DNA from 2 places in the Actinoplanes sp. NPDC049316 genome. Region 1 is predicted to be linked to the other one. Evidence: riboswitches for the same ligand, from Rfam matches in the RefSeq annotation. Region 1 holds a riboswitch; the other holds the start of a gene.
The links. A riboswitch is a leader RNA that binds a small molecule or an ion and turns the genes downstream of it on or off. The one in region 1 is predicted to bind ZMP and ZTP.
Positions count from the first base shown of each region.

Region 2: it holds a riboswitch for ZMP and ZTP, as region 1 does, so the genes downstream of both, AB0K03_RS13085 (tetrahydrofolate dehydrogenase/cyclohydrolase catalytic domain-containing protein) here and AB0K03_RS37540 (glycine hydroxymethyltransferase) in region 1, are expected to answer to the same signal.

Region 1 covers NZ_JBFAQM010000041.1:8,148-15,437, reverse strand. Annotated here, with positions in the region: gene AB0K03_RS37545 (NAD(P)-dependent alcohol dehydrogenase) at 1-970, shown strand, start outside; gene AB0K03_RS37540 (glycine hydroxymethyltransferase) at 1,072-2,496, opposite strand; ZMP/ZTP riboswitch at 2,516-2,608, opposite strand; gene AB0K03_RS37535 (hypothetical protein) at 2,686-2,868, shown strand; gene erm (ErmE/ErmH/ErmO/ErmR family 23S rRNA (adenine(2058)-N(6))-methyltransferase) at 3,194-3,964, shown strand; gene AB0K03_RS37525 (discoidin domain-containing protein) at 3,977-6,943, opposite strand; gene AB0K03_RS37520 (aldo/keto reductase) at 7,068-7,290, opposite strand, start outside.
Region 2 covers NZ_JBFAQM010000007.1:45,748-53,037, reverse strand. Annotated here, with positions in the region: gene AB0K03_RS13100 (hypothetical protein) at 1-167, opposite strand, end outside; gene AB0K03_RS13095 (Gfo/Idh/MocA family oxidoreductase) at 164-1,267, opposite strand; gene AB0K03_RS13090 (TIM barrel protein) at 1,264-1,905, opposite strand; ZMP/ZTP riboswitch at 2,046-2,129, shown strand; gene AB0K03_RS13085 (tetrahydrofolate dehydrogenase/cyclohydrolase catalytic domain-containing protein) at 2,145-3,029, shown strand; gene AB0K03_RS13080 (glycosyl hydrolase) at 3,019-4,128, opposite strand; gene AB0K03_RS13075 (polysaccharide deacetylase family protein) at 4,125-4,937, opposite strand; gene AB0K03_RS13070 (hypothetical protein) at 5,059-5,289, opposite strand; gene AB0K03_RS13065 (hypothetical protein) at 5,484-5,732, shown strand; gene AB0K03_RS13060 (hypothetical protein) at 5,799-6,449, shown strand; gene AB0K03_RS13055 (nucleoside/nucleotide kinase family protein) at 6,494-7,204, shown strand; gene AB0K03_RS13050 (metallophosphoesterase) at 7,228-7,290, shown strand, end outside.

The DNA of each region.
Region 1 (7,290 bases):
CGCGGACGTCGACAGGCCGGTTCCCGGGCCCGGCGAGGTGCTGGTCCGGGTGGAGGCGGCGGCGCTCAACGCGTACGACTGGCACGTGATGCGGGGCGATCCGCGGATGGCACGGCTGGCCCTGGGCCGGTCACGCCCCAAGGCGCGGATCCGAGGCCGCGACTTCGCCGGCCGGGTCGAAGCCGTCGGGGCCGGGGGCGGCGCGGCCGGGGGCGGCGGGTTCCGGCCCGGCGATGCGGTGTTCGGCGACCTCGGGGATGACAACGGCGCGTTCGCCGAGTACGTACGGGTGCCCGAGGAGCTGGTCGCGCCGATGCCCGCGAATCTCACTCCGGAGCAGGCGGCGGCCCTGCCCCTGGCCGGCGTGACCGCCCTCATGGGACTGTGCGACGCGGGAGAGCTGCAGCCCGGTCAGCACGTGCTCGTCAACGGCGCCTCCGGCGGGGTCGGCACGCTGGCGGTGCAGCTCGCCAAGCTGCTCGGCGCGACCGTGACCGCCGTGTGCAGCACCCGCAACGCCGACCTGGTCCGTTCCCTCGGCGCCGACCACGTCGTCGACTACACGCGCGACGACTTCACCCGCCTCGGCCCCCGCCACGACCTCGTCCTCGACCTGGTCGGCAACCGCACGCTGCGGGCGTTGCGGCGGTCAGTGACGCCGACGGGCACCCTCGTCCTCTCCGGCGGCGGGGTCTACCGCGGCGGCAGCGTCATCGGCCCGGTCTGGCTGATCGCCCGCGGCCGGCTGCTGGCGCCGTTCCTCCGACGGCAGCGCATCGTCGTCCTCACGACGGCCCCCAGCCGCTCCCACCTGGACATGCTGCGCACCCACGCCGAGAAGGACGGCCTCGTCCCGGTGATCGACCGCAGCTTCGAGCTTCACGAAGTGCCCGAGGCCATTCGCTATCTCGAGACCGAGCACGCCCGCGCGAAGGTCGTGATCTCGATTCTCCCCACTCACGCAGAATGAAGGGGCCAGGGCCAGCGAATGCTGGGCCCCGGCCCCGGCCTCGACGGGAGTTGCGGTCTGCACCACCCACCGAGCTACGACATCAAGAAGTTGACTTTGATCTAGATCCCCAGGTCGACGCTCGGGTAGAGCGGGAAGGCGCCGAGCAGCTCCGTCGCCTGCTTGCTGATCCCGTCGGCAACCGCGGGGTCGAGGTCGAACTTCGCCTTCGACGCGCCGGCCTTGGTCTGCGACAGGACCGTGTGCATCAGCTCGGCGATCTGGTCCATCTCCGCCGTGCCGAGGCCGCGGGTGGTCAGCGCCGGCGTGCCGATGCGGATGCCGGAGGTGTACCAGGCGCCGTTCGGGTCCTGCGGGATCGCGTTGCGGTTGGTGACGATGCCGCTGTCCAGCAGGGCCTGCTCGGCCTGGCGGCCGGTGAGGCCGTACTTGTCGACGTCGACCAGCACGAGGTGGTTGTCGGTGCCGCCGCTGACCAGGGTCGCGCCGCGGCGCAGCAGACCCTCGGCGAGCGCCTGGCTGTTGTCGACGATGCGCTGGGCGTAGTCGGCGAACTCGGGGCGGCGGGCCTCCGCGAACGCGATCGCCTTGGCGGCCATGACGTGTGCGAGCGGGCCGCCGAGCACCATCGGGCAGCCGCGGTCGACCTGGTCGGCGAGCTCCGGCTGGCAGAACACCGCGCCGCCGCGAGGGCCGCGCAGGCTCTTGTGGGTCGTCGTCGTGACGATGTGCGCGTGCTCGATCGGGTTGAAGTCGCCGGTGAAGACCTTGCCCGCGACCAGGCCCGCGAAGTGCGCCATGTCGACCATGAAGGTCGCGCCGACCTCGTCGGCGATCTCCCGCATGATGCGGAAGTTCACCTTGCGGGGGTACGCCGAGTAGCCACCGACAATGATCAGCGGCTTGAACTCGCGCGCCGACTCGCGCAGGGCGGCGTAGTCGATCTGGCCGGTGGCCGGGTCGACGCCGTAGCTGCGCTGGTCGAACATCTTGCCGGAGATGTTGGGGCGGAAGCCGTGGGTGAGGTGGCCGCCCGCGTCCAGCGACATGCCGAGCATCCGCTGGTTGCCGAAGGCCTGCCGCAGCTCGGCCCACTCGGCGTCGGTGAGATCGTTGACGTTGCGCTTCTGCGCCTTGGCCAGCGCCGGCGCCTCCACCCGGTCGGCGAGCACCGCCCAGTACGCGACCAGGTTGGCGTCGATGCCGGAGTGCGGCTGGACGTACGCGTACGGCGCGCCGAACAGGGCCTTGGCGTGCTCGACGGCGACCTGCTCGACTGTGTCGACGTTCTGGCAGCCGGCGTAGAAGCGGCGGCCGATGGTGCCCTCGGCGTACTTGTCGGAGAGCCAGTTGCCCATGGCGAGCAGCACGGCGGGGGACGCGTAGTTCTCGGACGCGATCAGCTTGAGCGACTCGCGCTGGTCGTGCAGCTCCTTGGCGATGGCGTCGGCGATGCGGGGCTCGACGGCGCGCACGGCCTCCAGGGCGGCGCGAAACGCGGTCGACTCGGCGTTCAGCTCAGACATCGGACCTCCCTATCACAGGTGAAGAGGCCCAGGCGCACGGCAGGTCACCCCGGTGGGTGGGACCGCTCCCCGATGGTGGATCCATCCGAACGCGCCAGTCACGGCCCGGGGGAAGCATACCGGCGTACGGCCGTGCAATCACAACCGAGAAGCGGGACGAGGCGTTGCGGTGATCACTAGCCTGGCCCCGTGAACGGCGTCCAGATTCTCCTGGTCATCGGGGCCGGCATCGCGATCTCCGCGCTCGCCCACCGCCGCGGGATCCAGCCCGGCCGGGACGCCATCCAGGTGATCGCGCTGGTCGTCACGCTCGGCACGCTGCTGATCCAGGGCACCACGGTCCGCCGCGCGGTCGCCGGGAAAATGCGGTGAGCCGGCCGCCGTCCGGCGGTACGGTCGGCGCCATGCCAACGCCGCACGCCCTTCTCGCGCGGGCCACGACGTCTGTCGCGCGCGGGTCCCTGCACTCGTCCCGCCTGCGTGACCGGCGCCGCGCCCTGCGCCGCCGCTGAGCCGCACCCGAACCCGACCGCCGAGCTGAGCGCTGCCGCCAGGGCCCTTCGTGTCCTCTTCCCCACGGACGGGCCTCGCTGACGCCTGCCCGCGTCCGCCACCACGCCGGTGCCGGACCGCGGACCGGCCGCGCTGACGCCTGTCCGCGTTCGCCGCCCCACCGGCGGCAGACAGGACCTCGGTCATGGCGCAACACCGGCACGAACACGCCCGCGCGCGGCGGGCGTACGGACAGAATCTCCTCACCGATCCCCGCTCGCTTCGGCAGGTGGCCGCGGCCGCGGAGCTACGTCCCGGCGAGCTCGTGTACGAGGTGGGCGCCGGCCGCGGCCACCTCACCGCCGAGCTGGCCCGGCGTACGCGGCGCCTCGTCGCGTACGAGGTGGACCCCGAGATGGCTGCCGCACTCCTCGACCGGCCCGGGGTGACCGTACGGGCCGGGGACTTCCTGCGGGCGCTGCCCCCGGGCGAGCCGTTCGCCGTGGTGGGCAACATCCCGTACGCGCTCACCGCAGCGGTCGTCGAGTGGTGCCTGCACGCCCCGGCGCTGACGGCCGCCACCCTGGTCACCCAACTGGAGTACGCCCGCAAGCGCACCGGCGACTACGGCCGCTGGAGCCGGCTGACGATTCGCACCTGGCCGGCGTACGCCTGGGACCTCGCCGGACGGCTGCCGCGTACGGCGTTCCGCCCGGTCCCCCGCGTGGACGGCGGCATCCTCCGGTTGCGGCGCCGCCCGGTGCCGTTGGTGCCGGACCCGGCGGACTGGCAGCGCTTCGTGGACCTCGGGTTCACCGGGCTGGGCGGATCGCTGCAGGCCACCCTGACCGGCCGCTACGGCGTACGGCGTACCGCCGCCGCGTTCCGGGCGGTCCGGCTCGCACCCGACGTTCCGGTGGGCCGCGTGTGGCCGGAACAGTGGCTGACCCTCTACCGCCTGCTCAGCCGGTGCTGACGCGAGGACCGGTCAGTGGACGGCGAGCTCCACCAGCTCGGCGTCGCCCGGCTGCCAGCCGTCCACCACGACTGCCACGTAACGGGCCCGCGCGCCGAGGGCGCCGTACGTCAGACCGTCCAGCGACGCCTCGACGCGGTGCGGACGGCGGTTCCCCGGGCCCCAGCGCACGCCGACGTCCCGGATCGCGGTGACCGCGCCGAGGTCGACCACCATGCGGCCCGCCGCACCGGGCCGCCACGACGTCCGCGGGTCGCCGTCGACCGCGCGGTCCGGCGAGGTCATGCCCTCGGGCAGCGGCGAGGTCGGGAACGTCGTCCGGCCGCGGGCCAGATCGGCGGTCGGTGTCACGGGGGCGCCGGGCACCGTCACGCGGCGCGACTTGCCGGCGGCCAGGCGTACGACCGCGGACCAGGACCCGCACCGCAGCGTGATCCGCACCCGATGGTCCTGCGGGGCCGTCACCGTGACGTGGTGCGAGTCGTGGACCTCGTAGCGGGTGCCGGCCGGCGCCGCGCCCTCGACGGTGAAGCGGGGCGGCTCGACCCGGGCGGCGCCGCCGTCGAGGCTGACCTCCCACTCCAGCCCCTTACCGGTCGTGACCTGGGTGCCCCTATACAGCCGGGCCTGCGACGGTATGCGGACGGTCACGTCGCGGACCGGGTCGGGCGCGAGGTTGAAGACGCTCAGGTAGCCGTCGGCGTCGCTGACCGACAGCCCTTCGGCGGTGGGTAGCGCGCGGGCCGCGGCGGCGGCGAGGTCGCGGCGCCCGCCGGCGTACCCCTCGATCAGGGGCGCCGGCGCGCTGATGCCCGCCGCGGTCACAGTGATCTTCCTCTTGCCGCCGTGGGTGACGACGCCGGCGCGCCCGTCGATGCCGACCCACCGCTCGGCCGTGCGGGTCTCCGGCACGACCACGGCATCGGTCCAGGTGAGACCGTCGGTCGACGTCTGGATCGCGAACTTCTTGGCGTACGCGGTCTCCCAGTGGATCCGGACCCCGGCGACCCGCACCGCCAGACCGAGGTCCACGGCGAGCCAGCTGTCCGCCCGGCCACGCTCCTCCGCGGCCACCGTCCAGCGGGTCAGCGGGTTGCCGTCGGTGGTGTTGCGGGCCGGATACCAGACGTCCTCGGACGACGCGGTGGGCATCGCGCCCTGGGCCAGGTCGGCGCCGCGGACGTCGAGCACCTCGAAGGTGTAGATCGAGTAGCCGAACTTCGTCGCGGGCTCGCGGCCGAGCATCCGTACGTAGCGGGCTTTGCGCGGGCTGAACGTGATGTTGCCGGTCAGCTGGTCGGCGAGCTCGGCTCGACCGCCCTCGAAGGTGAACGTGCGGCTGCCGGTGAGCCCGGGCACGCCCGGCATCGCCATCGTGAACAGCGCGAGGCCGCCCTCCCCCGGCAAACCCGTGCTGGCGTACACGACCGTGCCGGTGGGCAGCGTGGTGAAGCCGGCGTAGCCGCCGTTGACCGCGAGGACGGTCGCGGTGGCGTCGACCCCGTCACGGTTCTTCCGGTACGCCTTCGTCCAGCGCCCGGTGGAGCCGGCACCGGCGGGCAGGAACGCCGGGACCCGGGTGTCGACCAGCCAGTTGTCATGGCCGGGCTGCCAGAGGAAGCCGACGAACTCGGGCTTGGTGACCGCCGCCGCGAACGCCGCCGGGGACTGCTGGACCGTGAGCCCGACGTCCCGGCCGAAATCGCGGGTGCCCGCGGCGGAACGGAAGAACTCCGCCTTCGACACCGGCGTCACCGGCGTCTTGCGCAGGCGGTGGAACAGGTAGGCGATGGCGACCTCGGCGCGGGCCATCGGCTCCTCGCTCTCCTCGCCACCGAACTTCACGAGCCGGAACTCGGGCTCGTGCCACACGTACGGCATGAGCCGCGTGGCGAGGTCGGCCTCGGCGCGGGCCGCGTCCCTGTCCCCGGCTACCTGGGCCAGGAACGCGAGCGGGAGGACGTCCCGGCCGTACAAGTGGTAGCGGTCGGCGGCCATCGGCATGACCGGCTCACCGGCGTCGCTCGCCAGCAACCGCAGCGTCCGCCACAGCTGTTCCCCGCTGGGCCGGCGGGTCAGGATCTCGGGCACGGGCTGCCCGGCCACCATGAAGTGGATCGCCGCGCGGCCGGCCGTACGCCACAGCTCCGCCTGGTGATCGGGGCTCGCGGAGCCCTGACTCTCGACGATGAACGAGTCATGGATGTTGTGCGCGGTGGTCCGCTGATCGATGCGATCCCCGTCCACCACCGCGGGATTCGCCCGGTCGGCGACGGGCAGGGCGCTGGCGTTGCTCGCCCAGAAGAGGAAACGCTCCCGCCACGCCTCGGCCGACTCGGGGTCCGCGGTCCAGGCCAGCCCGGGGGCGATGGCCTGCGCGTACGCCCCCATCTCCGCCAGCCTGCTGTCGCCCTTCCACCCGCCGGCGGTCCCGCCGGGCGTCCAGCCGGGGCTCATCGGGTCGTCCCGGGTGTTCAGCTCGTACGCGTACGCGGCCTGCCCCTCGGCGATGCGCTGCACGTTCACCCGGGTGGCCGGGTCGAGGTCGGCCCACATCAGCCGGGCGGCGAGCACGAAGTACAGCTCGAAAGTGGAGTCCCAGAAGAGCAGCCGCCCCCACTCGTCCCCGCCCGCGAGCCGGTTGCCGGCGGCGAACCGCTTGATCGTCGCGACCGTCCGGGCTTTCAGCGTCGCCGCATCGACACCTGCGAGCCCGGCGTCGTAGTCGTCCATGCCGAGCAGCACGGCGTTACCGAGGACCGAGACGAACCGGAACTCCCCCGCCCGGTATGCCCCGATCGCCTCGTCCCACTGCTCCTCCACCCACCGCGTGTGCACATGCAGCGCCTCACGGTAAGCAGCGGCAACCGGCCCGACCGCCCGCGCCGCGGCCACCGCGGCGGGCACACCGGCGAACACGCTGCTCACGCCGCCGATGCCGGCCAGCGCGAACAGCTGACGACGGGACAGTGCGACCAAGGGGGACCTCCGGGCGGGACGCCGATGTCCTGCATACCCTTCGCTTCAGCCCCAAAGACTGTCAAATCACACTTCGGCCACCATCAGCGTGCCCGATGGGGCGGATTTCCACGGTGGACGGTCCTCAGGCGGTACGGCGGCGGCGGGCGAAGGGGTCGGTCAGGGCGGGTGGGACGTAGCCCGCGTCCGCGCGGCTGAAGGTGGTGCCCGGCGGGACGATCTCGTCGATGCGGTCCAGGATGTCCGTGCTCAAGGTCACGTCCAGGGCGCCGATCTGCGACTCCAGGTGCTCCATCGTGCGCGGGCCGATGATGGGTGAGGTCACCGCCGGGTGCTGCAGCACGAAG
Region 2 (7,290 bases), on a different contig from region 1:
AGGGCGTCGGTCTCGGCCTGGCCGGGCAGCTGCGGGTCGGGGATGAACCGGAGCCGGGCGTACGCCGGGAAGCCGGCCGGCCCGAACGTGACCAGCTGCTCGAACGGCGTCCCGGAGCCGGCGAGCCAGTCCGCGGCGGCGGTGTCCGGGCAGAAACGGAGCCTCACCACAGCGTCCGCTCGTACGGGTCCCAGCCGGCCGGCAATGCGGGCGGCGTGCGGGCGGTGCTGGTCACCGGCACCGTCTCCCTCCGCTCGATCGACTCCTCGATGGCGAGCATGACGTCGAGGACGTGGTACGCCAGCTCGCCCGGCGCCCGTTCCGGCCGTCCCGCGCGGATGGCCCGGGCCAGCTCGAGCACCCCGGTGCCGCGGGTCGCCGCATGCCCCTCGGCCGCCAGATCCTCCGGCTTCTGCGCCTCGAGCAGGTGCAGGGTCGTCACGCCGTCGAACCGGTTCGGGTCGGGCAGCACGGCGGTGCCCAGCGTACCGGTGACCTCCAGGCCGGTACGGGCCAGCGCGGAGTCGAACGTGGTCAGCAGCTGCGCCGAGCCACCGCCGGCGAATTCGACGAGCGCGGCGACCGTGGTGGCGACGTCGACCGCGAAGTCCGTGCCGGCGCGTGGACCCGAGCCGATGGTCCGCGTCCCGCGCGGCCGCCCGCCGGTCGCGGTGACCCGCTCGACCGGGCCGAGCAGGTGCACCAACGCGGTCAGGTAGTACGGGCCCATGTCGAGCAGGGGTCCTGCGCCCGCGCGGAACAGGAACTCCGGCGACGGGTGCCAGCTCTCCGGCCCCGGCGACTGGAACAGCGCGAGCGCGGTGCCCGGCCGCCCGATGCGGCCGTCGTCCAGCGCCCGGCGTGCGGTCTGCAGACCCGCGCCGAGCACGGTGTCGGGCGCGCTCGCGACGCGCAGGCCCTGCCGGGCGGCCCGGTCGAGCAGCGTACGGGCGGAGCCCCGGTCCAGGGCGAGCGGCTTCTCCGTCCACACGTGCTTGCCGGCGTCGAGCGCGGCGAGGCCCACGTCGACGTGCGCCGCCGGCACGGTCAGGTTCACCACGATCTCGACGCCGGGCTCGGCGAGCAGCTCGGCGGCCGTGCCGGAGCGGGGGACGCCGTGCTCGGCCGCCCGGTCCGCCGCCCGTCCGGTGTCGAGGTCGGCGACCATGAGCACCCGCACGTCGGGGAAAGCGGTGAGGTTGCGCAGGTACGTGTCGCTGATCGTGCCCGCGCCCACGATGCCGACGCCGACCGGCCCCGCGGTCACCGGCCCTGCCCCCGCACGTACGCCAGGCCGGCGGCGAGGCCGTCGAAGATGTCACCGGCGTACGCGTCGAACTCGATGACCCGCAGCGCGTGCGGCGCGGCGGCCAGCACCTCGGCCACGGGCACCCGGCCCTGCCCGGCGGGCACCTGGCCGCTGCCGTCGGTGGCCAGGGCGCCGTCCTTGACGTGGATGGCCCGTACCCGCTCGCCGAGCTTCCGCAGCAGCGTGGGTGCGTGCTCCCCGGCGGCCGTCGCCCAGTACGTGTCGACCTCCAGCACCAGCCCGGGGGCGAGCTGTTCGGCGAAGACCTCGAAGGCGCTGCGCCCGCCGACGCGCGCGGCCGGCTCCCACCAGTGGTTGTGGTAGCCGACGGTGATGCCGTACCCGGCTGCGACCTCGGCCGCCTCGTTGAGGGCCCGGGCGGTGGCGGCGACGCCGTCCGCGTCGTGCCAGCGCGCCGCGTCGACGTGGGGCTCGATGTTGGCGAGCAGGCCGGCCCGCAGCGCCTCGGCGTTCTCCACCACGCCGTACGGCTCCACCTGCGTGAACCCGATCTCGGCGAGGCGGCGCATCGTGCGTGCGGGGTCGGCGGCGAACGCGTCGCGCACCGAGTAGAGCTGGACGGAGACGGGGCTCATCGTGTCCTCCTGACGTCGACAGATGTCGATGGAAGCGCTACCGAAATTTCTACCACGTGGTCAAAATTCGATCCAGAGAGCGCTCTCCTTCGCCCCCGGGTGACACGGTCGCCCGCCCCGGAACGGGCACGGCATACTTGTCGGCGACACGCGACTGGCGGCATCGAGGATGGGGACCACCATCGGGGAGCACGTCGTGGGCGCCGTCCGCCTGGGTGCCCACACCAAGGGAGACGCGCATGTCCGACAGCCCGGAGACGCCGGCCCACGAGGCCCGGCTCCTGCCCGGAAAGCCCGTCGCCGACGCGGTCCTCGCCGACGTCGCGCAGCGCGTGGCGAAGCTCAAGGAAGCCGGCGTGCAGCCCGTGCTGGCGACGATCCTCGTCGGCGACGACGACGCCAGCGCCGGCTACATCCGCATCAAGCAGCGGCAGGCCGCCGAGCTGGGCTTCGTCTCGCCGCACGAGCACCTGCCCGCCACCGCCACCCAGGACGACCTGCACCGGGTCATCGACCGGCTGAACGCCGACCCGGCCGTGCACGCGCTGCTCATCCAGTACCCGCCGCCCGCGCACATCGACTACGACGCCGCGCTGATGACCGTCGACCCCGACAAGGACGTCGACGGCATGCACCCGCTCAACCTCGGCCGTCTCTCCGTCGGGCTGCCCGGCCCGCGCCCGTGCACGCCGGCGGGCATCGAGGCGCTGCTGGCGCACTACGAGATCCCGGTCGCCGGCCACGAGGTCGTCATCCTCGGCCGGGGCGCGACCATCGGCCGGCCCCTGGCGATGATGCTGTCGCAGAAGCGCCCGACCGCCAACGCCGCGGTCACGGTCGTGCACACCGGCGTGCCCGACTGGCAGCGCTACACCCGCCGCGCGGAGATCCTCGTGGCCGCCGCGGGCGTGCCCGGAATCATCCAGCCCGAGCACGTCAAGCCGGGCGCGACGGTGATCGGCGCCGGCGTGCGCTACGAGGGCCGCCGGCTGCTGCCCGACGTGGCGGAGGAGGTCGCGACGGTGGCCGGCGCGCTCACGCCACGGGTGGGCGGGGTCGGCCCGACGACCGTGGCGATGCTGTTCCGCAACGCCGTGGAGGCCGCGGAGAAGGCTAGCCGCTGAAGCGCGGGCTCTTGGCCATCGCCACGTACGCCGCGAGCGACTCCGGGCCCGTGTCGATGCGCCACTTCTCGGTGAACCCGGGGTGGGTGTCGGTGTCGAACCACACGACACCGCCCACCGCCGGGTGCGCCTCGACCCACTTCGCGAAGAGCGTGATCCAGTCGGCCTTCGTCCGGCCGCCGCGGTCCACCGCTCCCACCTCGCTGATCAGGATGGGTTTGCGGGCGGCGTACGAGCGGTAGATCGGTCCGAACAGGGTCTCGGGCGTCTCGTGGTGCAGGTTGTAGCCCGAGACGCCGACCCAGTCGACGTACTTGTCTCCCGGGTACAGCGCCGCGTAGGTGTTCCAGTCGGCGACCGGGGACGAGTTCCAGTTCGGGCCCCACACCCACGAGACGTTGGTCGCGCCCTCGTCGGCGAAGATGCCGCGGAGCCGCTTCCACGACGCGATGAAGCCGGCCGGGTCCTTGCCGTTGCGGGCGGCGCCCCAGCCGTACCAGTCGCCGTTCATCTCCCAGGCCCAGCGCAGCAGCAGCGGCCGGCCCTGCGCCTTGAGCCGCCGGGCGGCACGCGCGATGAGATCGTCGGCGGAGCCCGACGTGATGTCGGTGTAGCGGGTGCCGCGCCAGGAGACCATCGGGAACGCGTGCTCGGGCAGCCCGGCGATCGTGCGGGGCAGCAGGTCGCCCCAGTCGTAGAAGACGTGCACGATCCGCTCGTCGCGGCCGGTCTGCTGCCGGCGCAGCGCCTGCGCCTGCGCCGCGGTGCGGCCCGACAGATCCAGGTACGCCCCCAGCATCGCCTTGCCGCTGCGGAACGGCACCGTCCCCCCGCCCCTGGTCACGACGGTGGGCGGCGCGGCGGCCGACGGCTTGACCCCGGGACGCCCGGGCGAGGTCGTCGCCTCGGCGGGGGTGTCCTTGGTGCGTACCTGCTGCAGGCCGACCGTCGCCACGGGCACCGCCGCCGCGGCCGCCGCGATGCCGAGCAGATGCCGCCGGGTGATCCTGCGCCGCGGCGCGCGGTGGGCCGGGCTCGTCCGCGGGTCCCGGCCGGCGTCGGGGACGCCCTCGACCGGCGCGCGATGGGCCCGGCTCATGTCAGGTTCCGTCCGGCGGCGCGGGCGACCCGGCGCACCATCCGCCAGCCGGGCTGGGCGAGCTGCTTGAGGCGCGGCACGAGCGGCGACCCACCGCCGGCCACCAGCTCCACGAGCTGCTCACCGGTCACGTCCGGGGTCGGTTGCAGGCGCGGCACGGCGAAGCGGCGCTCGCCGGGGGTGTGCAGCCGCCGTCCGACCTCGGTCGCGTTGTCGTGCCCGGCCGCCAGTACCGCCGCTCGCACCTTGGCGCCGTTGTAGCCGTGCGGGTACGCGAAGCCGCGCACCCGCCGCCCGAGCCGCTGCTCGAGCTCGTCCTTGCTGCGGACGGTCTCCTCGCGCAGCTGCGCGGCGGGCAGCACGTCCAAGGGGTGGTGCACGAGGCTGTGGTTGCCGATCTCGATGCCGGCGTCGGCCACCTCGGCCAGCTCGTCCCAGGTGAGCAGCTTGCCGAAGTCCGGCGCCCAGCGGCCCAGCCAGTCCGCGTACCGGCCGAGGTGGCCGACGGAGGCGTACAGGGTGGCGCCGGCGCCGGCCTCGGCGAGCACCGGGACCGCCTCGGTGAGGAAGTCGCGGTAGCCGTCGTCGAAGGTGATCGCCACCAGCCGGTCGGTGCAGCCGTGCTCGAGCAGGTCGAGCGCCTCGGTCAGGCCGACGAGCCGGTAGCCGGCCGCGGTCAGCGCCTGCAGCTGCTCGGCGAGGCGCTTCGGCGGCACCGCGAGGTCGCGCAGCGGACCGGCGACCGCGGACACGGAGTGGTACATCAGCGCGGGCAGGCTCTGCCACGCCGGGGACGCCGCGACGGTCACTCCGATCCTCCCACTCGCCGGCTGGATATGACCCTTATCGGTCAGAGACCCGGCAAGCTTCGTGGTTCGCTGAACTCGTCCGGCCGGTGCGCGGCGCCACGTCTGCGCCGCTCAGGCCACGTTACGGGGCGCTTTCCGCACTGTCCAGCACGACTGCGGCGACGATCGCCGACATATCGGCGACGGTCATTCTCACGACACCTCCACGGGTGGCGAGGCCGCGGTCCGCCTCGTACGCGACGATGTCGGCGTGCTCCAGCTCGTCGGCGAGCACGGCCAGCCGCCGTTCGATGCGGGCGGCGAGGTTCTCGGCGAGGTCGTCGTACCGGGCTGCGGGGATCTGCACGGTCATGGGGTCACCTTTCGCCGTCGGCGGGGCGTCGGCACCGGAACGGGGCCACACGTCCACGCTAGGCGCTCGCCGTACCCGATGGGCGTTTTCTGGGTTTTTGCACTGAGACGGAGCCGCGGAGGCCTCCACCGAAAGTCATAGCCGCCGATCCGGCTGCGGAGGGAAGCGCGGGCACCCTGCGTGACGGCAGGGTGATGACCATGACATCAGACCGTGCGCGCCGCGTTGCCGAGGCCGCGTGTGAGGCCGCGCTCGTGCTCGGCCTGACCGCGCTGCCGACCGCGTGGCGCGCCCTCGACGGGCGCATCATCGTGATCCTCGCAGGCATGCTCGGGGCGCTGACCGCAGCGATCTACGCGTTGCACGCTGTGACGTTCGACTGCCTCCGGCTCACGGCACAGCGGCAAAAGGGCAGCTTTTCGTACACCCAGCGTAAGGAATGAACCGCCGAGGCCGCCCGCCCGTACCCGGGGATGCACCGCCCTCCGACACCCCCGGGAGTGACCAGGATGTTCCGACTCATCCAGCTCCAAGCGCAGCACGGCGTACCCCGCATCGGCGTGGACCCCGACGGCTACGGCAGCGAACGGGCCGCGCTTGCCCGTTACCGAGAGACACCGTCCATGTTCTTCGGCGTCGGCCGCTTCGACGAGTCGGGACGGCTCGCGGAGATCATCATGGACACCGTGTGCGGGCCGGCGGCCGGCTGCCCGCGCCCCGCCGTGGTCGTGCACGCCGAGACGTTCCAGCGGCTCTGCGACACGTGCTCGTTCGGGCTGGAGGTGCTCACCCTGCCGGCGCTCGCGGTGCGGCTGGGTGTGGCGGTACGGCTCGCGCCGGTGCTGGCCCCCTCGGGCCGCCACGCCGCCCCCGAGTCGACCCTGTCGACCGGCAACCGCATCGCCCGGGAGTTCGCCTCGCACATCGACGACCCGGTGTGGCGCATGGACCTGTGCGCGGAGCTCACCCGCAACCCCGGCGCGGTCAACGGCTTGCTGATCGGCGTCGGCGCGCTCAGCCACCGGGACGTGCTGGACCACTATCCGGCGCTGTGCGCGCTCGGCACCCAGCTCCCGGCGGCCATCCACGCCGACCTCGTCCGTGCCACCGCCCGGCCGCTCTCCCCCGCCGGCGTCGCGGGCCTGCGACTCGGACTGTGACCCGAGCCTTCCCCAGTGCGGCCGGGATCGGGTAAACCGGAACGGTGACTCTCGAATCCCCTGCCGGGACCGCGGCCGGCGGCCCGCTCACCTTCGACGCACTGGTCGAGCGGGCCCGCGGGCTGGTCCGGGACGGGCGCCGGGCGGTGCTGGGTATCGTCGGCGCGCCGGCCGCCGGCAAGACCACCCTCGCCGAGGAGCTGGTCGCCGCCATCGCCGCGGACGGTCCGGCGGACTGGGTGGCACACGTGCCGATGGACGGCTTCCACCTCGCCGACGCCGAGCTCGAACGGCTCGGCAACCGCGACCGCAAGGGCGCGCCGGACACCTTCGACGCGCTCGGGTACGCGGCGCTGCTCCGCCGGCTGCACGAGGACACCGACGACATCATCTACGCGCCGGGCTTCGAACGGGTCATCGAGCAGCCCATCGCCGGAGCCATCCCGGTGCCGCGCGCGGCCCGGCTCATCGTCTCGGAGGGCAACTACCTGCTCGTCGACGACGACCGGTGGTCCCGGGTCCGGCCGCTGCTCGACGAGGTCTGGTACGCCGACCTGGACGACGAGACCCGCCTGCACCGGCTGATCGACCGGCACCGCCGCTTCGGCAAGGACGAATCGGCCGCGGTCGCCTGGGCCACCGGCACGGACGAACGCAACGCCGCGGTGATCACCGCGACCCGCGAGCGCGCCGACCTGATCGTCCCCGCCACGCTCATCCACGCCATCGGGACGCCGCCACCACCGATCGGGTGAGCCCGGCGTGGCAGACTTTCCCCGTGTCTGCCGGTGAGACCGTCGAGACCGAGCCGCGGCGGCGGCCCGGGCGGGCCGTACGCTTC